Regions from separate parts of the Exiguobacterium sp. E4787 genome, predicted to be linked through region 2. Evidence: riboswitches for the same ligand, from Rfam matches in the RefSeq annotation. Region 2 holds a riboswitch; each other region holds the start of a gene.
The links. Region 2 has a riboswitch for thiamine pyrophosphate ahead of thiT (energy-coupled thiamine transporter ThiT). Riboswitches for the same ligand answer to the same signal wherever they lie in the genome.
Positions count from the first base shown of each region.

Region 1: it holds a riboswitch for thiamine pyrophosphate, as region 2 does, so the genes downstream of both, thiW (energy coupling factor transporter S component ThiW) here and thiT (energy-coupled thiamine transporter ThiT) in region 2, are expected to answer to the same signal.
Region 3: it holds a riboswitch for thiamine pyrophosphate, as region 2 does, so the genes downstream of both, KNP80_RS00120 (YkoF family thiamine/hydroxymethylpyrimidine-binding protein) here and thiT (energy-coupled thiamine transporter ThiT) in region 2, are expected to answer to the same signal.

Region 1 covers NZ_JACSLY010000003.1:180,695-188,283, forward strand. Annotated here, with positions in the region: gene KNP80_RS05855 (hypothetical protein) at 1-59, shown strand, start outside; gene KNP80_RS05860 (hypothetical protein) at 152-898, shown strand; gene KNP80_RS05865 (aminoglycoside phosphotransferase family protein) at 900-1,868, opposite strand; gene KNP80_RS05870 (hypothetical protein) at 1,911-2,231, shown strand; TPP riboswitch at 2,256-2,354, shown strand; gene thiW (energy coupling factor transporter S component ThiW) at 2,419-2,907, shown strand; gene KNP80_RS05880 (hypothetical protein) at 2,971-3,237, shown strand; gene KNP80_RS05885 (GNAT family N-acetyltransferase) at 3,232-3,711, opposite strand; gene KNP80_RS05890 (YcxB family protein) at 3,693-4,193, opposite strand; gene KNP80_RS05895 (VOC family protein) at 4,287-4,685, shown strand; gene KNP80_RS05900 (LTA synthase family protein) at 4,795-6,624, shown strand; gene KNP80_RS05905 (VOC family protein) at 6,644-7,528, opposite strand; gene KNP80_RS05910 (putative quinol monooxygenase) at 7,543-7,589, opposite strand, start outside.
Region 2 covers NZ_JACSLY010000002.1:246,557-254,145, reverse strand. Annotated here, with positions in the region: gene rsmB (16S rRNA (cytosine(967)-C(5))-methyltransferase RsmB) at 1-247, shown strand, start outside; gene rlmN (dual-specificity RNA methyltransferase RlmN) at 250-1,335, shown strand; gene KNP80_RS03805 (Stp1/IreP family PP2C-type Ser/Thr phosphatase) at 1,344-2,078, shown strand; gene pknB (Stk1 family PASTA domain-containing Ser/Thr kinase) at 2,084-4,027, shown strand; gene rsgA (ribosome small subunit-dependent GTPase A) at 4,072-4,956, shown strand; gene rpe (ribulose-phosphate 3-epimerase) at 4,958-5,614, shown strand; TPP riboswitch at 5,634-5,734, shown strand; gene thiT (energy-coupled thiamine transporter ThiT) at 5,811-6,383, shown strand; gene KNP80_RS03780 (thiamine diphosphokinase) at 6,383-6,970, shown strand; gene rpmB (50S ribosomal protein L28) at 7,029-7,217, opposite strand; gene KNP80_RS03770 (Asp23/Gls24 family envelope stress response protein) at 7,471-7,589, shown strand, end outside.
Region 3 covers NZ_JACSLY010000001.1:18,342-25,930, forward strand. Annotated here, with positions in the region: gene KNP80_RS00105 (energy-coupling factor transporter transmembrane component T family protein) at 1-340, opposite strand, end outside; gene KNP80_RS00110 (ABC transporter ATP-binding protein) at 340-1,668, opposite strand; gene KNP80_RS00115 (ECF transporter S component) at 1,661-2,236, opposite strand; gene KNP80_RS00120 (YkoF family thiamine/hydroxymethylpyrimidine-binding protein) at 2,229-2,822, opposite strand; TPP riboswitch at 2,905-3,005, opposite strand; gene KNP80_RS00125 (GTP-binding protein) at 3,067-4,260, opposite strand; gene KNP80_RS00130 (hypothetical protein) at 4,364-4,627, opposite strand; gene KNP80_RS00135 (SMP-30/gluconolactonase/LRE family protein) at 4,640-5,521, opposite strand; gene rlmN (dual-specificity RNA methyltransferase RlmN) at 5,698-6,759, opposite strand; gene KNP80_RS00145 (amidase family protein) at 6,829-7,589, opposite strand, start outside.

The DNA.
Region 1 (7,589 bases), on a different contig from region 2:
TCGAGCAGCAACAAAGGTTTCACGAGGCACTCGACCGCTACTTACAGCGACACCCCTGAACGAGAAAGTACCCAGGTTCTCACAAAGACGTAAACGTGCTACGCTCATTGATAATAGGGAAAAAATGTAACTTTCTTAGGAGGTTTGATTAATGAAACGCCTAGGCTTGCTCGGATTCAGTGTGTTCTTGCTTACCGGATGCACGGATCCAGTCGAGAAACCAATCGTCCCGGCTGATACAAACGAGCCATCGTCCGAAGAAATCACCACATGGACGCGCGAAGACTTCAAGGACGTGTTCGACCAATACGAAAAAGTCCCGCCGCTCTTGAAGGCCCTCGAGAACGATGGAATCACCCCGTTCCGCGAGACGTTCGAGCACGTCGTCATCGCCGGCGACGGCATCCATCATACATACGCCGATATCCATCCGTTCAAACTCGACGACGGCACTTATGCCACCATCTATGAGAGTGAAAATGGAGACATCGCCAACGGTCCCGAGTCGGTCGCGCCGCTGTTTTGGCAAGAAGCGTCGTTCCTTCAATTCGTCGAAGAGATTGAGAAACGAAAATACGGAACGAGTGCCCCGCCGACGGACGTCGTCTTGACACAAGACGAGTTCCAGGCGCTCTATAACCACCACGCCTATACGTCCGCGCTCATCGTCGAGCTCGACGAATGGGGCGTACAAGTGGCGCGCGACCCGCTCGAAGATGTCATCATCGCTGGGAACGGGGTCAAGGAAGTGAAGGCCGATTTAATCGTCTTTGAAGTCGAGGGCGGTTACGCCATCGTCTACGACCAAGACGGTGAGATCTTCAAAGGGCCGGAGTCGATTGCCCCGCTGTTTTGGAACGAGACGGATTACGAAACCTTACTTCAGAAGCATGAATGACTTATCGGACGCGTCGTTTCAAGTCCCGGTACTCGAGTAACAAGTTGAGCCATTGCGCCGGCTTATCGCTCGACGCTGCCGCATTGTGCCGATATTTTGTCACGTACAGGTACCACGACAAGGCCCGGTAGACGCAACCGAGCTCCTCGGCAATCAACAGATGGCGCCAAAGCACGTCGTCGGATGCGACGCCGCTCCACGCTTCTAAGTAAACCGCGCGCATCGTTTGAATCTGTTCATACCAGGCGACCTCGTCCTCTTCCGGCAATACGTCGTACAGCGCGTTCCAATACACACGCACGCTGAAAAACGGATGCGTGACGGTCGCGTCGCCCCAGTCGAGGATACACAAATCGTTCGTCCGTTCCCGCCAGAAGATATTACCGCCGTGCAAATCACCGTGCTCGAGGCTCATCGGCATCCCGGTCGCGAGCTCGTCACACATGGCAATCAGTTCGTCTTCAAGCACAAGTATGGCCTCGGCTTGGTATGGCTCGAGCCCGGCACAGAGCTCAGGCAGATACGTTTGAATTTCATCCTTCAACTTGGCCGGTCGCCGGTCCGGGATGCCGTAAGACAAGTAGGTCTCGATCTGGTCGATCTCCTGTCGCTGCAGCTGTGCGTATTGACGCAACGCCGCTTCGTATCGACTCACGTCAGGTCGTTCACGTAGCGCCTCTCCGCCGATGTCTCGCATGAGCAACCAGTTCCGGGCTGAATCGATGGCGATGACGTCAGGCACGACATCAGGATGCCGCTCGGCCAGAAACGCCGACAATCCGGCCTCGCCGCGGCTGATATCGGTCACCGCTTTGGCGTAGTAACGTTCCTCATCGAGCGCGCCAACAAGAAAGTACGTCAAATCGGTATCTTTGATCACGTGCCACCTCGCATTCGGCACGTTTGCCTCAATCCATCGTTCGAACCGTTCACGAAACGATCGGTCACGCCATGGGATTGCCTGTCTCATCCTGTTCACCCTTTCTTTCATCATCTCCTAGGAGGAAACGATATGGACGTTGTATATTACTCATACCCGGTCGATGCCATCTTGTATATGTACTTAGGGGCGACGGCCGTCGTCAGTCTCATCATCGGGCTGCTCGTTTGGCGTCTGTTCAAGCGCCGAGATTTCGGCTTTTGGACAACGCTCGTTCTCAGCTTTGTCGGGCTGTCGCTCTCGCTCGTCTGGTTTCAAAACGCGTCCGTCGCCGTGTTCATGGGGACACTCCCCTGGCTGATCAATCTCGTCTTCTCCCTTTTGTTGTACGGCCTGTTCGTCGGCATCATCTATGTCACGTTCCGACCACGAAAGCTCGACCGCGTCAAATGACGGTATGCTATACTCATGTTAATAAACGACCACTAGGGGAGCCTTCGGGCTGAGACGGCATGCGCCGGACCCTTCGAACCTGATCTGGCTCATACCAGCGTAGGGAAGTGGTGTGGGATTCGTCTGTCTTTCCACGCCACTTTTCCACTTGGAGAAGTGGCGTTTTCATTTTGAAAGGAGACTATCTATGCGTATTCAACAACTCACTTGGATGGCGATGCTCATCGCCATCGCCGTCATCGGTTCCCTGTTCATCTCGATTCCGACCGGTGTCGCCCGTGCCTATCCGATTCAACATATGGTGAACGTCATCGCCGCCGTCACCGTCGGGCCGATCGGGGCCGTTCTCGTTGCGTTCGTGACCGGAATCGTCCGTGTCATGACCGGTACCGGGTCGCTCTTGGCCTTTCCCGGAGGTATGATTGGGGCGCTTTTGGCCGGGGTCTTCTATATGAAGACGAACCGCGTAGCCTTCGCCGCATTTGGTGAAGTCATCGGGACCGGCCTCATCGCTTCGCTCGTCGCCGTCCCGTACGCCAAGGTGTTGATGGGGACCGAGTTCGGGGCGCTGTTCTTCTTCCCAGCCTTCCTTGCCTCGAGTGTGACTGGGGCCGTGCTCGGCTGGATCGTCTTGGCTCGGGTCAAGCAATTGCGACCGCTCACGGCGAAGCGATAAATACTTCCCTCCCACCGATAGTAAATGGTAAAATCAGGATATCAGATATTAGGAGGTCATTTCTTGAATCGATTGACGCTATTATTGGCGGCCACCGCTTGCCTGTTCATGTCCGGTCTCTTGTACACGCTCGAACGCATCGCCACGTTCACCCGCTGGAATGCTCAGATTGCGACGGGCACGTTTTCCAGCGAGCCGATGTTCGTCGATGTGTTGCTTCAAAACGTGTTCATCTCGATTTTCGGAGTGGCCGCGATCGTTCTCTTTTTCAAAGCGGGCAGTGCTGTCCAAAATACATCGTCCACAAAAGCAGGGACGGCCGACTTATGACGGCTGTCCCTGTTTGACGTGATACACCCAAATCTCTTCCCCGTTTGCCTCATCAATCAAGCCGCTGTCGACAAATCCACCCTTCGCATAAAATCGTTTCGCCGGTTCGTTCGTCGGATGGAGACTGAGGATGAGGTCATCCACATCGAATCGCTCTTGAATCCACACGAGTGCCAACTGTAAAAAGCGTGACCCGATTCCTTTCCCTTGCTCTGTCACATCGATCATAAATCGATCGAGCCAGATGTAACGCTCCACCTTGTTCTCGGCCCCAATCATTATGAAGCCGACGGGATGATCATCGCGACAAAGTGCATAGCACTGCCACGCATATTTGACATCGGTTTCCATCTCGCGGAGCGATTCGGCGTTTGTTTCGATAAAGCGAGCTTGGTCAGAAGCGACGGTCAAGGCGACTACGGCATCCCGATTCGTGTCATCGACGAGTTGAATCGTCAGCGTATCGGCAGCCATCGGCGCACCTCTTCCATGTCCAGTCCGCGCTTCGGCAAGATATAGGCGCTGACCGAGGAGTTGTATAGATACACATAATCGTCCTCCTCGACGACTTCCTTGATTCCTGCCCATGACACACGCGCCTCGCCGAATTCGTTTAAATCGCGCAGACCGTTTTCCTCCAAATCCATCGTATGCAAGCCAAGCATACCTTCGTTGCTGCGTTCGTCGATGAGACGCCGCGTCTGCTTCCGGACGTGCCGTTCAAAGTATTTCGGATAATATAGGAACCACAGAACGCTCGCGATTCCGTATATCCCGTACAGCCACCAGTCCGTCTCTTGGAGCCACGTCGCCAGCACGAAAGCAGCGCCTAAAAAGATAAGTGGTCCGATGATTCGCTGCAGGAGAATCATTCGCTTTCCGGTCTTCGAACGTTTAATATGGCTCAAGTTGAACCGGATATAGTCGTCTTCCGTCAATTCGTATTGGATTTTCATCATCATTCCCTCCTCGGTGTCCTATACGTCTCACGTGAAGAAAAGTTCCGTTCAGAACGTTGATTGGATAAACTAAAAGAAAGGAGTGACATCATGAAACAAATCCACCATCTCTGCATCCAAACGCCCGACTATGAGGCGTCCAAACGATTTTATGAGGCGCTCGGCTTCGAGCTCGTCCAAGAGTCACCCGACTTCCATACGCGCGCGTTCAATAGCTGGCTCAAACTTGGCGATTTCTATATCGAGCTTCAAACGGCAAAAGTCGACGAGACGTTGTCTCCTTATTCAAAGCACGTGGCCGGCCCGGTCCACTTCGCGCTTTATGTCGATGACCTCGAAGCGGAAGTGACACGGCTAGAATCACTTGGCGTGACGTTCCTACCAAAGCACGGCGGGAACATCTACTTCGTCGTTGACGGTCATTTGAGTAAATTAAAAGCCCCGGAAGGCACGATTATCGAGCTCCGGGACACGTTTGTCATCAAGTGAGGCGCTGCCTCGCTTTTTTATTGGATTCGCACACCCTCATGTTTTTCGCCGTCTTCGAACAGGTACAAGACAGAGAACACACTTTGTCCGTAACGTTTGGAGGCCTTTCATGAAATATCTCGATTATTGGAGTTACTTATCGCTCTCCCTCGCCAAGCTGTTCCTATTCAGTCTATTGACGGCGAGCGCGTTCGACCTGCGCTTTTTGTTCATCAATCTAGCGACCATCTTGATGATGACGAGTTGGGCGCTACTCATAAAACAACAGACGCGCCGCTGGATTTTGTTCGCGTCGCTGTTTCTGCACAGCACGCTCCTCATCTCGGACGTCTGGTACTACCGCTATTTCGGTAACTTGCTGTCGGCCGCCCTACTGTCTGATATCGGCCAGATGGGAGACGTCGGGGGCGGCTTTCTGACACTGATTCAAGCGCCCGACTTCATCTTGTTCACGGACTTGCTCGTCTACGCGGCTGTCCTCCTCTATATGAAGCGACACCCCATCACGGAACCGAAACGTCTCGGTCGCCGTTTGGCGGTCGCCGGTTTTCTTGTCGGCTTCATCGTCTTTACCGTCCCGACCGTCGTTCATTACGCCGAAACAGATCACCGGAAAAGCTCGATTTCGAACATGCGCGAGTATTATCAGCTCGGCTTTTGGGGCTATCACGGCCTCGATGCATTCCGCGGCATTCAGGACGCCCTTCATCTCGGTGACGACCTGACAGAACGGGAGCGCAGCCAAATCGAAGCGTTGGCGACCGAACCAGTTGACGCCACAGTCGATACGAACGTCATCGTCGTCCAACTCGAGTCGTTCCAAGCGTCCGTAATCGGCCAGACGGTCAACGGGCAAGAACTGACGCCGAATCTGAATGCGCTCCGCGATGAAATGCTGTATTTCCCGAATTTTTATCATCAGACGCACGAGGGTCGGACGTCTGATGCGGAATTCACCGTCAACGCTTCGCTCTATCCTGTCAAATCAGGTTCGGTGTACACGCAGTATGCGACGAACACGTTTGACGCCTTGCCTGAGCAGTTAAGACGAGCCGGCTATGATACGGCCGCGATGCATGCGTTCGACAAGGAGTTTTGGAATCGTGCCAACTTCTATGAGCAAATTGGCTACAACCACTTCTTCCACCAAGACGATTATCCGGCCGATCCGGTCATCGGTATGGCCGTCGGCGACAAGGAGTTCCTGACGACATCGGTCGACCACTTGGACACGTTGGACGAGCCGTTCTATTCCTTCATGGTCGCGTTGACGAGCCATACGCCGTATGAGATTCCGGACGAGGAGAAACGATTGGATTTGTCGGGGTACGACGACTCGCTCCTCGAGGACTATTACCACACAGTCCACTACAGCGATGCCGCCGTCGGTCTTATGGTCGAACAATTGAAAGCAGACGAGAAGTGGGACAACACCCTCGTCGTCTTTTATGGTGACCACGACAGCGGATTGACCGCTGCCGGTGACGAGATGGCCGTAAAAGCAGATGCCGACTCCACGGTCGAGTTGTTCCAGCTTGACCGCTCCGTCCCGTTATTCATCAAACCGGCCGGGCTCGAACGAGGTCAGACGGTGCAGGCGAGCGGCGGGCAAGTCGACCTGGCCCCGACCATCCTCGATTTGCTCGGGATGACACCGACGTACATGCTTGGAAATTCGCTCCTCGATGATGAGCCCAATTTGACCGTGTTCCGGAACGGCTCGTTCCGCTACGACGACCTCTATTTTGTCCCGGATTTGACAGAGCCGGTCGGTGGCGGCATGTGTTATTCGGTCGAGACCGGTGATGACTTACCGCTTCAAGCATGTGAACCATACATTGACGAGGCCGCCGAACAGCTTCGTTTATCCGATACAATGATTGAGAAGGACGCCCTGTCCGACTTCACAGCAAACGACAAACAAGCCGCCCCGAAGTAATTGGGACGGCTTGTTTTGGTCAGTAGACGTTTCGTAAAGCGGCGACATCGATTTTCTTCATCGGTAAGAACGCTTGCGTCACGCGCGCCAATTGTTCCTTTGTTCCGGTCGTCAGCATCTCTTCCATCTCCCACGGCACGATTTGCCAGAAGACACCATACCGGTCTTGGAGCCAGCCGCACTGTTCCGCTTCCGGGACGGCCGACAGCTTGGCCCAGTACTCGTCAATCTCGGCTTGCGACTCACAAAATGCGATCAGCGACTGCATCTCATTGAAGGCGAATTGATGATTCTCCGCGCTGTCCATGGCGACGAACTCGCGTCCGGACAAGACGAAGCGGGCGTAATTGAGCTTCCCTTCCAACTCTGGACCGTCTGTCGCTTCGTAACGAATCATATGGTCTTCGAGCACGTAAGAATCCGGGAAGATAGAAATCCAGTCATTCATCGCCGCCTCAGCGCGGCCGAAGACGTCCCCAACGAATAAAAAGCATGGGGTCACCGTCTGGATGTCCATCCCGCCGCTATGCATGATTTGCCAGGAGACACCGTACTTGTCTTTCAACCAGCCGTAGCGCTCACTAAAATCATACGTGTCGAGCGGCATGAGCACCTCTGCCCCCTCCACAAGCTCGTTCCACAGCGTCTCCACTTCTTCCAACGTCGGAAACGTGACCATGTACGAGATGGACGGGTTGCGTTCCTTCAGCGGACCAGCACCGAGCAGTTGAAAGAACTGTCCCGCCAGCGAGACGGTCGCAATCGTCGTCTCACCTGATGGCGTATCCGTCAGTTTCGTCGTATAGTCGATGAATGAATCGGGGAACTTCGACACATACCACTCCGCAATCGCCTCGACGTCGCCTTCGAACCAAATGCACGGGATAATCGGTTGAGTAATCATAATCCTTTCTCCTTTCAGACTTCACGCAGACGGTACACGTCACGGACGGCGAGTAGCGTCT
Region 2 (7,589 bases):
CGTCTTGCCACTGCTCAAACGAGGTGGTACGCTAGTGTACTCGACATGTACCATCGACCCTACTGAGAATGAACAGCAGGCCGATTACATTTTGTCGACCGGATTGACGTGGGATGAGACACTCCAAGACCGTCTTCCACAAGTATTGCGCCCGATGGTGTCATCGGACCGCGCTGAACTCAAATTACTCCCGACGTCGTTCGGGACGGACGGTTTCTATATCGCCGCATTCAAGAAAGAGGTATAAACATGAATCCAAAAGCAGTTGAAAAAAATCCATTGGTCGGTGCCAAGCCGTCTCTCTATTCCCTCACGTACTCAGAGCTCGAACAGTGGCTCATCGAGGCAGGAGAAAAATCATTCCGCGCGAAACAGTTATATGACTGGATGTACGTCAAGCGCGTGACATCGTTCGACGATATGACGAACGTCTCGAAACCGCTCCGCGAAAAATTAGACGCGGCGTTCCAATTGACGACGTTGAAAGAACTCGTCCGTCAAGAATCAAAGGACGGGACGATCAAGTTCTTGTTCGAGCTTCAAGACGGTTATTCGATCGAGACGGTGCTCATGCGCCATGAGTACGGGAACTCGGTCTGTGTCACGACACAAGTCGGCTGCCGTATCGGTTGCACGTTCTGTGCTTCGACGCTCGGTGGTTTGAAACGTAACTTAGAGGCCGGTGAAATCACGGCCCAAGTCCTCGACGTCCAGCGCGCGCTCGACGCGAGCGAAGAGCGGGTCGACTCGGTCGTCGTCATGGGAATCGGCGAACCGTTCGATAACTACGACGAATTGATGCGCTTCTTGCGCACGGTCAACCACGATGACGGCTTGAACATCGGTTCACGTCACATCACCGTGTCGACGAGTGGGATCGTACCGAAGATTTACAAGTTTGCCGATGAAGGCATGCGCATCAACTTCGCAATCTCGCTTCACGCGCCGACGACGGAGATTCGGACACGCCTTATGCCAATCAACCGTGCTTACAACTTGGACAAGTTGATGGAAGCCGTCAACTACTATACAGAGAAGAGCGGTCGCCGCATCACGTTCGAATACGGTTTATTCGGCGGGGTTAACGACACGGAAGAACACGCGCATCAACTCGCTGACTTGTTGAAAGGCGTCAAATGCCACGTCAACTTGATTCCAGTCAACCACGTGCTCGAGCGCGATTACGTCCGCACACCACGTAAACAAATTTTTGCCTTTGAAAAAGTGCTCAAAGATCGAAAAGTGAACGTGACGATTCGTCGCGAACAAGGTTCGGATATCGATGCGGCTTGTGGGCAGCTTCGAGCGAAGGAGCGCGAACAAGAAACGAGGTAATCACGAAGATGGAGTTAGCATACCGAACCGACCGAGGCCAAGTGAGAGCACAGAACGAGGATGCCGTCTTGATTTTAGGGGACGAACATGCCGGGATTGCTCTCGTGGCCGACGGGATGGGAGGACATGAAGCCGGGGAGGTCGCGAGTCAGCTCGTCATCGAGCAGTTTCGCCGTGCCTTCTCGACGCTTCCGGCCTCGCCGATGGAGATGGAGAATTGGTTCCGCCAAAACGTGGAACTGGCCAATAATCAAGTGCTCGATTTCTCGAAACAAGCCAACCTCCTCATGATGGGGACGACGATCGCCGGTGTCTGTTGGCACGACGAGACGATTGTTATCGTCCACGTCGGGGATAGTCGTGTGTATGCCTTGCGAGATGATAAGCTGCAACAATTGACGGAAGATCATTCCTACGTGAACGTGTTGAAACAACTCGGCGAATTGACCGAGGAAGAGATGCGCGTCCATCCGAAACGTAACATTATCACCCGTTCAATCGGCTCGAATGAGCATGTCGAACCTGATCTGCAAGTGTTTGCCGAACCCGAGTTTGACACGATTTTAATCTGTACGGACGGCTTGACAACTCATTTGACTGATGAGGAGATCAAGCAAGTCTTGAAACGTCCCGTCTCGGCGGACGTCAAGGCGGATCAATTAATCGATCAAGCCAACCGTTTGGGTGGGAGTGACAACATCACCGTTGCCCTCGTCCAGTTCACAGATAGAAAGAGAGGATGAATCCGATGCGAAGTGGAGAACGAATCAACGATCGTTATCGGATCGAACAGCAAATCGGCAGCGGCGGCATGGCAAATGTCTACCGGGCTCACGATGAAATTTTAAACCGAACCGTCGCCATCAAGGTGTTGCGATCTGAATTCTCGCATAACGAACAATTTATACGCCGGTTCGAACGGGAAGCCCACGCGGCGACTAGTCTGAACCATCCGAATATCGTCGCCATCTACGACGTCGGAGACGAGCGTGACATCTATTACATCGTCATGGAACACGTCGATGGGATGACGCTCAAACAATATTTGCAAGAAGAGTACATATCTGTCGACGAGGCGCTTCGCATCATGGGACAGATTTGTGATGCCATCGACCATGCCCATGCGAATCGAATCATTCATCGGGACATCAAACCGCAAAACATGATGATTGATCAGAGCGGCAACGTCAAAGTGACTGACTTTGGGATTGCGGTGGCCATGTCGAACGCGACGCTGACCCATACGATGTCAGTGCTCGGCTCGGTCCATTACTTTTCTCCAGAACAGGCGCGCGGAAAGTTCGCCGATGAGAAGTCAGATATTTATTCACTCGGTGCCGTCCTGTATGAACTCGTGACCGGACGCGTTCCGTTCATCGGGGAGACGCCAGTCGCCGTCGCACTTCAACATTTGCAAGACGACCCGATTCGACCGATGGATTTGAACCCGAACATCCCGCAAGCGCTTGAGAACTGCATCATGCAGGCGCTGGCGAAATCACCGGGCGCCCGTCACACATCGGTCGCCGCCTTTAAGAAGGATTGCATGACGGCGCTCGACCCGGAACGTGCGAACGAACCGAAACGCCTCAGTACGGAACAGGACGCATTCGATCAGACGCTCGTCATGTCACCGGTCGTCCCGGACGAACCGAACGTCAAAGAGACACCGGAACAACCGGTCGCACCGAGCGAACCTGAGACAGCGAACCCGAAGCCGAAACGGAAGAAGAAGTGGTGGCTATGGCTCCTACTCCTCTTCTTGTTGATTGGCGGCGGAATCGGGGCATATGTCATCGCCGATGAGATGTCCCGTGCCGTCGTGCCAGACGTCGTCGGGATGACGAACGACGAAGCGACGACCGAACTCGAAACAGCCGGTTTTGTCGTCGAAGCGACAGAGCGGGCGAGCGATAACATCGCCGCTGGCGACGTCATTTCGCAGACACCGCAAGCCGGTCGGAAACCGAAACGCGGAACGACCGTGACGATTGTCGTGTCGGCCGGGAAAGAGACGGTTGCGATGCCGGACGTCGAAGGATTGTCTCAGTCGGCGGCCGAGCGGACGCTCAAAGACCTCGACTTTGCGGATATCGAAATTCAATCCGAGGCGTCGGAGACGGTCGATAGCGGCGATGTCATCTCCCAATCGATTGCTCCGGACAACGAGGTCGTCCCGTCTGAAGAGACGGTGACGCTCGTCGTCTCGACCGGTAGCAATAAAGTCGAACTCGCCAATTTAGCCGGGTATACGTTTGAGGAGGCGACGACGTACGCCGAACAGAATAGCTTGAAAATCGTCAAACGAGACGAGTATTCAACGAGCGTGCCCGCCAACCAAATCATTCGTCAGTTACCGACGGCCGGAACAGCCGTCGACCCGGGGACGGAATTGACCGTCATCGTGTCGCAAGGGGTCGAACCGACCGACGTCTCGATTGAACGGGAAGTCAACGTCGAAATCGATCCGCCTGCTGAAGGCGAAGAACCTGTGGCACTCGATGTCGTCATTCGGACGGTAGACGCCCGTGGCGAAGTCGAAGTGTTGCGTGATAAGATAACGGAGACGACGACTTACTCGTATACACTCGTCATTGCACCGGACGAAGTCGGAACCGCGACGATCGAAGTCGACGGGGAAGTCGTCCGAACGGATACGGTGACGTACGCACAAGCAAAAGATTCACAATGAAGAGGTGGCGTGCGCGTCGCCTCTTTTTCTAAGGAGGTCATAGGATGAAAGGTACGATTATTCGATTACAAGGCGGGTTTTATGATGTCATGACGGAAGAGAAACAAGAGATCCGTTGTCGCGCCCGCGGCAATTTCCGCAACCGGAACATCTCGCCGGTCGTCGGCGATGATGTCGACATCCAAGACCAAGGAGACGGCACAGGCTACATCTTGGCCGTCGACGAGCGGTCGAACCATCTCGTCCGCCCGCCGATTGCTAACATCGATCAAGCGTTCCTGCTGTTCTCGGTCAAGGAACCGGCGTTCTCGTTCCATCTGCTCGACCGTTTCCTCGTCTTAATCGAATCGAAGCAAGTCCACCCGATTATCGTCTTAACGAAGATGGACTTGTTGACGGAGTCGGAGCTCGAAACGATTCAAGCAGCAGCAGCTTTATACCGGTCAATCGGCTATGAGGTCATCGAGACGTCGACGGAGAACGGGGCGGGGATCGAACAAATTCGTGGGTCGTTTAAGGAGAAGACGAGCGTGTTCGCCGGACAGACCGGTGTCGGCAAGAGTTCACTCTTGAACGCGGTCGCGCCGGAACTTGAACTCGCGACCGGGAAAATCTCGAAGTCGCTCGGCCGAGGCAAGCACACGACGCGTCACGTCACGCTCATCACGCTCGCTGACGGGCTCGTCGCTGACACGCCTGGTTTCTCGAGCCTCGAGTTCCCAGAAGAACTCGCAGTCGAGGAGATGCGCTGGTGCTTCCCTGAGTTTGTCGAACGGCATGACGACTGCAAATTCCGGGGCTGTGCCCATTTGAACGAACCGGGTTGTGCCGTCAAAGCGGCCGTCGAGGCGGGAGAAATCGCTTCCACCCGTTACGAGAATTATGTTACGTTTATGGCAGAGTTAAACGATAGACAACGGAGGTACTGACATGATTAAAATTGCACCATCAATTTTAGCGGCGGACTTCGCCAACCTAGAGGCAGAAGTGAAGGCGGTCCAAGAAGCCGGCGCGGATTATATCCATTTTGATGTCATGGACGGTCAATTCGTCCCGAACATCTCGATTGGTCTCCCGGTACTCGCAAGCTTACGGAAGAAGTCGGACATGGTACTCGACGTCCATTTAATGATCGACCAGCCGGAGCGCTTCGTCGAAGACTTCATCAAAGCGGGAGCGGATATCGTCACAGTTCACGTTGAAGCGACGAACCATTTGCATCGCGTGCTTCAACAAATTAAGGCGGCCGGAGCCAAGTGTGGCGTCGTTCTCAACCCGCATACGCCGCTATCGTTGATTGAACACGTGCTCGGTGACGTCGACATGGTCCTTCTCATGACGGTGAACCCTGGCTTTGGGGGTCAGAAGTTCATCGAATCGGTCGTGCCGAAAATCGCGGCGTTGAACGAGATGCGCCAAGCGCGCCGTCTCGACTTTGAAATCGAGATTGACGGCGGCGTCAACGCGGAGACGGCGAAATTATGTATCGATGCCGGTGCTGACGTGCTCGTGGCCGGCTCGGCCATCTATAACGAGCCGAGCTATAAAGACGCAATCGATAGCATTCGCAACGCATCTCGTGTATAATCGTCCATAGAACAACAAATATTGTCGCAAGGGGTGTCACATTCTGTGGCTGAGAGGCATACGCTAACCCTTTGAACCTGTTCCGTTCACACGGACGTAGGGATGTGGCGAAAATGCACGTTGCTACTCGATAGCAGCATGGCGTTTACGTCATGCTGCTTTTTGTCGTTCGCTCATAATTTAAGGAGGGAAATAGATGAAACAACGTTTAAAATTACAGGCGCTCATTGAAATCTCATTGTTCGCCGCACTCGGTTTGATTTTTGATTTGCTCATCCCGTTCCGGATGCCGCAAGGCGGGTCAATCAGCTTGGCGATGTTGCCGATTTTCGTGATGGCGTATCGTCACGGCTTGAAAGGCGGACTTGCGACCGGTGCACTCGTCGGAACGCTGCAATTGCTGTTCGGGGCCTACATCTTCACGCCGGTCCAGTTCCTGCTCGACTACACGTTCGCTTACGGTGTCGTCGGTATGGCGGGACTGTTCGCGGGTCAAGTGAAACGAGCCGCCAAAGATGAGGCAAAAAAGACGCTCGTCGTCTATTTGGTGCTCGGCGCGCTCCTCGGCTCACTGCTTCGTTACGGCGCCCACGTCTTGTCGGGGATCGTCTTCTTCGCCGAATACGCGGAAGGTCCGGTCGTCGCCTACTCGTTCGCCTATAACATGACGTACATGCTCCCGTCCTTCCTCGTGTCGGCCGTCGTCCTCGTCCTCTTGTTCGTCTCGGCGCCGCGCTTCGCGACGCTCGCGACCCGGGACGTCCGCTAATGCGGGTGTTGATTGTGGCGGCCAGCCCGGAACCAATCTCGGGACTCCCGCGTGACGTCGATTACATCATCGGCGTCGATGGGGGGTACGAGACACTGTTGAACCACGGGCTGAACCCAGATCTCGTCGTCGGCGATTTCGACTCCTTCACGGGCGAAGTGCCGATCGACGCCGTCCGTTATCCATCTGAGAAAGATGTGACCGACCTCGAGATCGCTCTCGAGGCGGCACGGGGGCATGGCGCGACTGAGATGCTCGTATACGGCGCGCTCGGCGGCCGGCTCGATATGACGCTCAGCAATATCGGTCTGCTCGAGGCGTATCCGGAGATGCGTCTCGTCACGGCAGGGCAGACGGTACGACTCGTCGGGTCGGGACGCTATGAACTCCCGCGTCAAGACGGTCACTATTTGTCGCTCATCCCATGGAAGCAGGCGAACGTGACCATCCGCGGCGTCAAATATCCGCTCGACCGTCACGATGTCGTCAGCCATGAGGCGCTCACCATCTCGAACGAATGGGACGATGAAACGGCGGACTTGATCGTGCACGAAGGTATGGTGCTCGTGCTGTATGTCAAAAAATGAACACAAAAAAATCCCATCGGCGAATGCCGCTGGGATTTATTTCGTTCGTGTATAAAAATTATACGCGTTCAACGAGACCTGATTTAAGAGCGCGAGCTGAAACCCAAACTCGTTTAGGTTTACCGTCAACGAGAATACGAACTTTTTGTACGTTTACACCCCAAGTGCGTTTTGTCTTGTTGAGTGCGTGCGAACGGTTGTTACCTGATTTAGGTGATTTACCTGTTACGTAGCATTTACGTGCCATGCGTTTCCCCTCCTTTTTTATGTGGGTTCGTCCTAATAGACACTCGTTTATATTAGCACGGGTTTTTTCACGATGCAACTAGAAAATCATAGGATGACAAGAAAAAAACTTGACATTACTGGAAAGGATTTTAATAATGAATGAGGGTTACGGCTACAATTGACCGAGTTTATGGAGCAGGTTCTTTTAATAACTAGGTACTTATTGTAGAATGTAGTGAAGGAATCATTCCGAATAAAGGAGGCTACTCCATATGGCAATTGAAATGAAGACAACATATGGCAATATTGACATCACGAACGACGTGGTCGCGACACTCGCAGGCGGTGCGGCGATGGAATGTTTCGGCGTTGTGGGAATGGCGTCTCAAGC
Region 3 (7,589 bases), on a different contig from region 2:
GTGATAACGCGGTGAATGCTAATACCCGTAAGGAGAGCGTCGATGCTAGCATCACATTTTCGACGGTCACGTCGTTGCCGAACAGCGTGAACATGACCTCCCCGCCCGCCTCTTTTCCAAAGACGAGCGTCGTCCACAATGTCCCGAGCGCGGTGAATAAAAACGGAATCATGAACAGCCCCCAGCGTTTCCAGTTCACGTTAGAAAAGAGAATTTGAAGTATAAGCGTTCCGATGAATACAGCAAGCGGCGTCCATGGATTGTACATAAAGGCGAGACCGAACATGAGCAACGTGACGGTCAGAAATTTAATCGTCGGGTTCATCTCATGAAACGTCATCACGATTCCTCCAGCAATAAACCGTGAGCTTGTAGAAGCTCTGTCTCATTCCAGAGCGATGCATCATATGGCCCACTCAAGTAACCTTCACGCATCAAGTAATATGTGTTCGCGATTCTGGCGAAACTAAGGTCGTGCGTCACAAACAGAACCGTCTGGCCGGCGCGGGTTCGTTCAACCATCAATTCATAAAGCGCACGAAGCGATATCTCATCCTGTCCAGCAGTTGGTTCATCGAACGCGATGAGCCGTTTATTCGAGAGCATCATCACCCCGATGGCGAGCCTTCGTTTTTGACCGTGACTAAGCGAGAGTGGATGGTCGTTACGAAACGGTCCAAGCCCGAGCCGGTTCATGATGTCCTCAATCGGACGATTATGGCCATATGCGAGTTCACGTGTCACATCACTCGTGATAAACAGACGAGCCGGAGATTGTGGGACGAGTCCGACTTCTTGATGTTCGCGGGCAAGGCTCTTGAGCCAAGTCGATTTGCCACTGCCGTTTCGACCAAGTACGGCAATGAGATCACCCTCGGCGACGGTCAGCTCGCTCGCTGCTAGTTTGAATGTTATTCGTTTCAATTGCGGTACGTGAAATAAAACAGTATTTCCTTGTGTCACCTTAACCGGAGAGAACGTATAATCCGGGCGGGCAACGAACGGTCCGTCATAGTTGATGCGTCCGTTCACGAGCTCCACTTCTCTATCGAAGAACCCGCCCCATAGGAAGGGTCGATGTTCGATGACGACAACGTTTACCGTCTGTGCGACGTTGTCGAGCCACTGAACGAAACGGGTTGAGGTTTCGGGATCAAGGTGCGCTAGCGGCTCATCGAGTAGTAGCCATTCCGGCTTCCCGATCAAAGCACAGGCGACAGCGATTTGTTGCTTTTCACCACCTGACAGGTCATGAATGACTCGGTCACGATAATCGGTCAACTGCAATTCCGCTAAAATCGTGGCCACACGCGCCATCATCTCGTCCCTCGCCACGGCAAAATTTTCAAGTGTGAAAATCAATTCCTCCTCGACCGTCTGCATGACGAATTGACTGTCAGGATCTTGAAACACCGTTCCAACACGACGATTCACCTCACCAGCTGTATACGTGTCGTAAGAGCGGTCAAACAAATGTAATTTGCCTGTCACGATGCCATCGCAGTTATCCGGGTACAGACGATTCATCAAAGAGAACAATGTCGATTTCCCCGATCCGCTCGCCCCTGTGATGAGCGTCCTCCCAGCCGTTAATTGAAGCGTGATGTCTGTCAATACTTCGCGCTGTTTGTCCGGATAGCGGAACGCCAGCTGTTCTGCCTCAACCATGTACTCGTCCCTTACGCGCGAGGGCATACCCTTCGAGCGCACCCGTACGAAGCAACAAGTCGCTCAAAATCTTACCTCCCAGACCGGCAATGAGCATTCCGCTTGTCGCACGTAACGCGAACATCGTCGCTACGTATGTCGGACTGAGGGCAACGAGTCCACCCATGACATACGTATACGCGAAACTCGTCGCAGCTGCACCAAATCCGGCCAGCATGAGCACCCAAAGGTCATATCGCTTGTAGCCCGTGACCGCAAACGCCGCTTCAGCACCAAGTCCTTGAATGATCCCGACTAAAATAATACGAGGTCCAATCGCGTTACCAATCATCATCTCAATCGTCGCCGCAAGCACTTCTGACAAAAATGCTGCGCCAGGTCGGCGGATGATATAAGCCGCAATAATCGAGACGATGAACCAAATCCCAAAAATCCATTCGTACGCGATTGGTCCAATCAAGCCTGCCCATAGATTCCCGACATGGACGAACGCCAAATAGACGACAGCGAATACGACCGATAAAATGGCCAACAAGACGATTTCTTTTAACTTCCACGACTTAAGCATGCTGCTGTCCCTCGTGTGACGGGCTGTTCACGCTGAACGTGACCGTCATGACGACATGGCTCGTCTTCGCACGGACGCGGTCGAACGTCGCCTCGTAAAATGAAAACACCGGTTCGATGTCGCCGTGAATACCCGAGGCATAATGCATCGAGTCATTGAAAACGCCACGCTCTTTCGCAAACGCAATTTCTTCGTAGATGATGTCCATATACTTCGGGTCCCCGAGCGGATAGAGTGCAAATTGTGAAGATACGTACTGCGAGCCCGCCGTGCCATTCCCCGGCTCAGTCGTCACGTCGAGCAGATTGTCTCCTGCCGTGTCGCCTGGGCAGCCGACCGAGAACGTCCCGCTCATCGACACATGTTCTCCTGTCTTCGTCGCATGTGACAGGACGGCTTTGGCCACATCGAACACATGCTCACTTCGTCCACGGATGACCGTCGAGACGTCGTCGGTATGTCGCCAGACGTTTTGCAAGTTCGTCTCCTTCAATGCCCCTTTGATGACACTCACAAAATCAGACGTCATTGGGCTCAGCGTAAAGCGGAATCCGACGATCGGACTCCTTTCACATTGATTGTTCATGTTCTATTCCCCCTTAATTGTATGTACACAAAAAAGCCGCATCCATGAGAATGCGGCCACTCGTCCAATTTACAAATCCATTAGAAAAAGTGCCACACTTCCTCACGCCGGTATTACCCGGATCGAGTCATAAGGGATTGGAGCCATGCTCACATCTCAGCCGAAGCACCCCTAGTGTAGTCCAATGTATGCGGTTGTCTATGCAACGAAAAGTATAGACGACCACTCCGGATTTGTAAACGGTTTATGTGAAAGTCACGATACCGTTCCCCGGAAGCGTATCTTGCAACGTCGTCCAATCGAGGGTCATCTCCTCGTCTGTCAACAGACACGCGTCGAGTCCGGCCTCGATGACCGAACGCTCCATCCGCTGCCCAATCAAGACGAGCTCCGTCTGACGGTCCCCGTACGGCTCGACGTAATCGGCGGCGAGCTCGGGTTCTGCTGCGAACATAAGACGACGCTCTTCCTTCGGCAGCGTCGCGAGCCAACGTCCTGCGTGTTCAAGCGTCGAGGCGTACCCCGCTTGCGAGAACAGGCAGGCGAGGTCGTTTCGAGAAGCAATCCATAAGAACCCTTTGGCGCGGACGACTTGTTCCGGGAACGCCTCGATCCACGCATGAAGCCGCTCCGGGTGGAACGGACGGCGTCGACGATAGACGAACGAGCTGATGCCGTACTCTTCTGTCTCCGGCGTATGTACTTCCGCCTCAAGCTCGTGAATCCAGCCGGCGGCATGCATCGCCTGCTCGAAATTGAACAGATTGACGTCTAACAGCTCGGTCAATTCTACGTTCGCAAGGACCGACGTCAACAGTTTGGCGGTAGGATTGAGCGCCTTTAACAGCCCGGCCATCTCGTCGACTTCCGTCTCTGTCACGCGGTCCGCCTTGTTCAAGACGATGATGTCCGCGAACTCGATTTGATCGACGAGCAGATCGACGACTTCACGGACGTCCGTCTCATCGATGGCCTGCTTGCGTTCATGGAGTGACTCGCCCGAGTTAAAATCTTTCAAGAATCGATATGCATCGACGACGGTCACCATCGCATCGATATAGACGCGGCTCGTTAAATCGATCCCGAGGGCGTCATCGGCGTATGTAAACGTTTGAGCGACCGGAATCGGTTCTGAGATGCCGGATGATTCGATGATAATCCCGTCGAGTTCACGGTCGTTCGTGATGTCCTGTACCGCTTCGAGCAGGTCCTCACGAAGCGTGCAACAAATGCAGCCGTTCGATAGCTCGACCAATTTTTCGTCCGTCCGCGAGAAACCGCCCTGCTCAATCAATCGTTCGTCGATGTTCAACTCGCTCATGTCGTTGACGATGACCGCATATTTCTTACCTGACCGATTGTTCAACAGATGATTCATCAACGTCGTCTTGCCGCTCCCTAAATAACCGGACAGCACCGTGATTGGAATTCGTTTCATATATCCCCACTCCTAAATCGTAATCATTACTTTTTAGATAATGACGGGTCACCATTGTCTTGTCAAGAAAAAAACACGCCCGTTCCCAGACGTGTTCCTTTCCCTATTCTTCCAACGCCTTGCGTTCCGCCTCGGAGCGGGGATACGTGTTCGCCTGCCACTCGGCCCGATAAATCGAATCGAGCTGCGTCAGACCGACCTCATCCTCATCCTTATCGGCATCGACACTCGGGGCCTCATCCCAGCGCGGATTCAAATACGTGTGGTCGTCTTCCCGGTTCGCATCCAATAGTTTTTGGATCCCGACCCGGGCCACTGCCGCGAGTGCCAAACCGATGCCTGCACGAACGAGCAATCGCTTCACCATTTCTTTACCTCCTTATCGTCCAAACCGATAGAGCGGCATCCCTTTCACGTCTGTATCGATTTTAAAGACCGACCCTGCGTCCGGATGGGCTTTGAGCGCCTCGTCATCCATCCCTTCACGAGCCGTCGTGATGGCGAGTTGGTTCAAGTTGTCGCCGACAAAACAGCACGACGTGACGTTCGGGGCCGGCACGAGCACCTCGAGCACTTTTTCACCCGTCTCCGGGTTCCAGCGCGAGACGCGGCCGCCGGCAAAGTGCGCAATCCATAAGAACCCTTCCTCATCGGACGTCATGCCGTCCGGGAATCCTTCTTCGACTGTGAAATCGATGATGGCCTCCCCTTCGCCGAGCGTACCCGTCTTCAAGTCAAAGGCGTATTTACGGACCGTCTCGGTCGGTGTATCGATATGATAGAACGTCGAATGGTCGGGTGACCATGTCAGTCCGTTCGATAATGTCAACTCGCTCAACATGACCTCGGTCGTGCCGTCGCGATTCAGACGGTATAGCGTCGCTTGTTCCGCCTCGTCTTCAAGATGGAGCGTGCCGGCGAAGATGCGTCCGTACGGGTCGGCTTTGCCGTCATTGAAGCGGAGCTTTCCTTCTGGGTCGTCGAGTTCGACGATTTTATCGAGCTCTTTTGACGTCTCGTCCCACTCATAAATCCCGTCTTTCAAGCCGACGACGACGCCGTCCGTCACTTTCGGGACCGCGAACCCGATCTGTTGTCCCATATCGAACGACGACAGTTCATCTTCTTTCTCATCGTACCACCAGAGTGTATGTCCCTCGATATCGACCCAATAGAAGCGTTTCAGTTCCGCATCCCAACACGGCCCTTCCCCAAGCGTATTTCGAACTCGAATCCATAACGCAGCGTTTACTGTCTCCATTGAATTGCCTCCACTCTCTACATTGATTTCAAGTGACTATTCCCTGAGGGGGCAATCTCTATTCAACATTTCCCAAAATAGCAACCGCTCGGAAGAAAAATATTGAACCGGGCCGGCATCCTTCTAGGGCAGAAGACAAAAAAACTCCTTGAATCATGAGATTCAAGGAGTCTCTGTCATTTTGCGCCTTCGACATTCATATGCTTGCTGCGCAACTGGCCACAGGCCGCATCGATATCGGTCCCGTGCTCGAGGCGGACCCCGGTATTGATGCCCCGTTTCTTCAAGACGTCATAAAACGCCATGATGTCCTCGGACGTGCTCCGCTCATACTGGATATGCTCGTTGACCGGGTTGTACGGAATCAAGTTGACGTATGACTTGTCTTTAATATCGTCAATCAAGTCGGCAAGTTCCTCGGCGTGCTCAGGCAAATCGTTCACTTTCGATAAGAGAATATATTCGAACGTGATCCGCTTGTTCGTCGTTTCGACGTAATAACGGATGGCCGGCATGAGCTTGTCGAGCGGGAACGCCCGGTTGATTTTCATGATTTGCGTCCGAAGCGCGTCGTTCGGCGCGTGGAGCGACAGCGCCAAATTAATGCGCAAATCGAGGTCCGCGAACTTGTAAATCTTGTCGGCGAGTCCGCTCGTCGACACGTTGATTTTACGCGGTGCGATCGCGAGGCCGCGCTCGTCCTTGACGACACGGAGGAAGTCGACCAAGTTGTCGAAGTTATCGAACGGTTCCCCGATTCCCATGACAACGATATGGCTGACGCGAGCACCTTCCCCGACCTCGTCCAAGTAGTGTTGCACGGTCATGATTTGTTCGACGACTTCACCGGCCGTCAAATCGCGTGTCTTCTTCAACAGACCACTCGCACAGAAGCTACAGCCGATATTGCAGCCGACCTGTGTCGTCACACAGACCGAACGTCCGTATTTGTGACGCATGAGCACCGTCTCGATATAGTGCCCGTCGTGTAATTTAAGTAAAAATTTGACCGTCCCGTCGCCCGCTTCTTGTTTGACGAACAGGTCTTGCGTCGAGATGACGTATTCGGCGGCGAGCGCCTCACGCACTTCAGCGCGAACCGAGATGTCCTCGATGTGCTTGACTCGGTCGATATAGAGTGAGTCCCAGATTTGTCTCGCGTGGAAGGCACTGTATCCCCAAGAGACGCACGCTTCCGACAGCTGATCGAATGTCAGCCCGTATATAGATGGTTTCATTGCTATCTGTCCTTTCTTCAATCCGCATACGTACCATTGTAGCGGACGTGGACGACCGGTGCAACGTTCTTATAACGGTGGGACGGGACGTGTCACATGACGCTCGAACGCGTAGGCGAGACGAATCAAGTCGCATTCGGCATAGCTCGTCCCGGTGAACGATAGACCGAACGGGGCCCCGCTCGCCTTCAAGCGATACGGGATCGTGACGGTCGGATGGCCGGCTTTCGCCGCCATGTCATAATTGTGGTCATGCGGCAAGACGAGGGCATGAAGTTCCTGCTCGGCCAACAATCGGTCGATGCCGTCCGTCTTGGCGAGATAAACGTCGTCGAGGCGGCGCGTCAAATAGGCGTCCTCAATCAAGCGGCCCGATTGTTCATCCGCTTTCTCGAACGTCTTCTGTCCATGCGGAATCGTCTCGGGATGACTGTTGTTACAGTTAATCAAATCCGACAACGTCTCATACGGGAGCGTCGTCGAGGCGAGATACGCCTCGATTCCGAGCTTGAACTCATGGTACAGGATATCCCCTTGGTCGAGCCCTGCTTTCGACGGCAGTTCGACGGTGACGACCTCGATGCCGCTCTGTTTCAGCAATGCGATCGCTTCGTCGTAGAGCACCTGCTCTTCTTCAGACAGATCGGTCTTGACGACGCCGACACGCATACCGACTGCTTGCCGCTCATCAAGACAAGTCCGGTAAGGCGGACCGGCCGGAAGATGCGTCGTCGCTGGGTCAGCGGGATCTTCCCCGACCATCGCCTCAAGGGCGAGCACCGCATCCCGTAGTGTCCGTGCCATTGGGCCGGCCGTGTCCTGCGACCGGG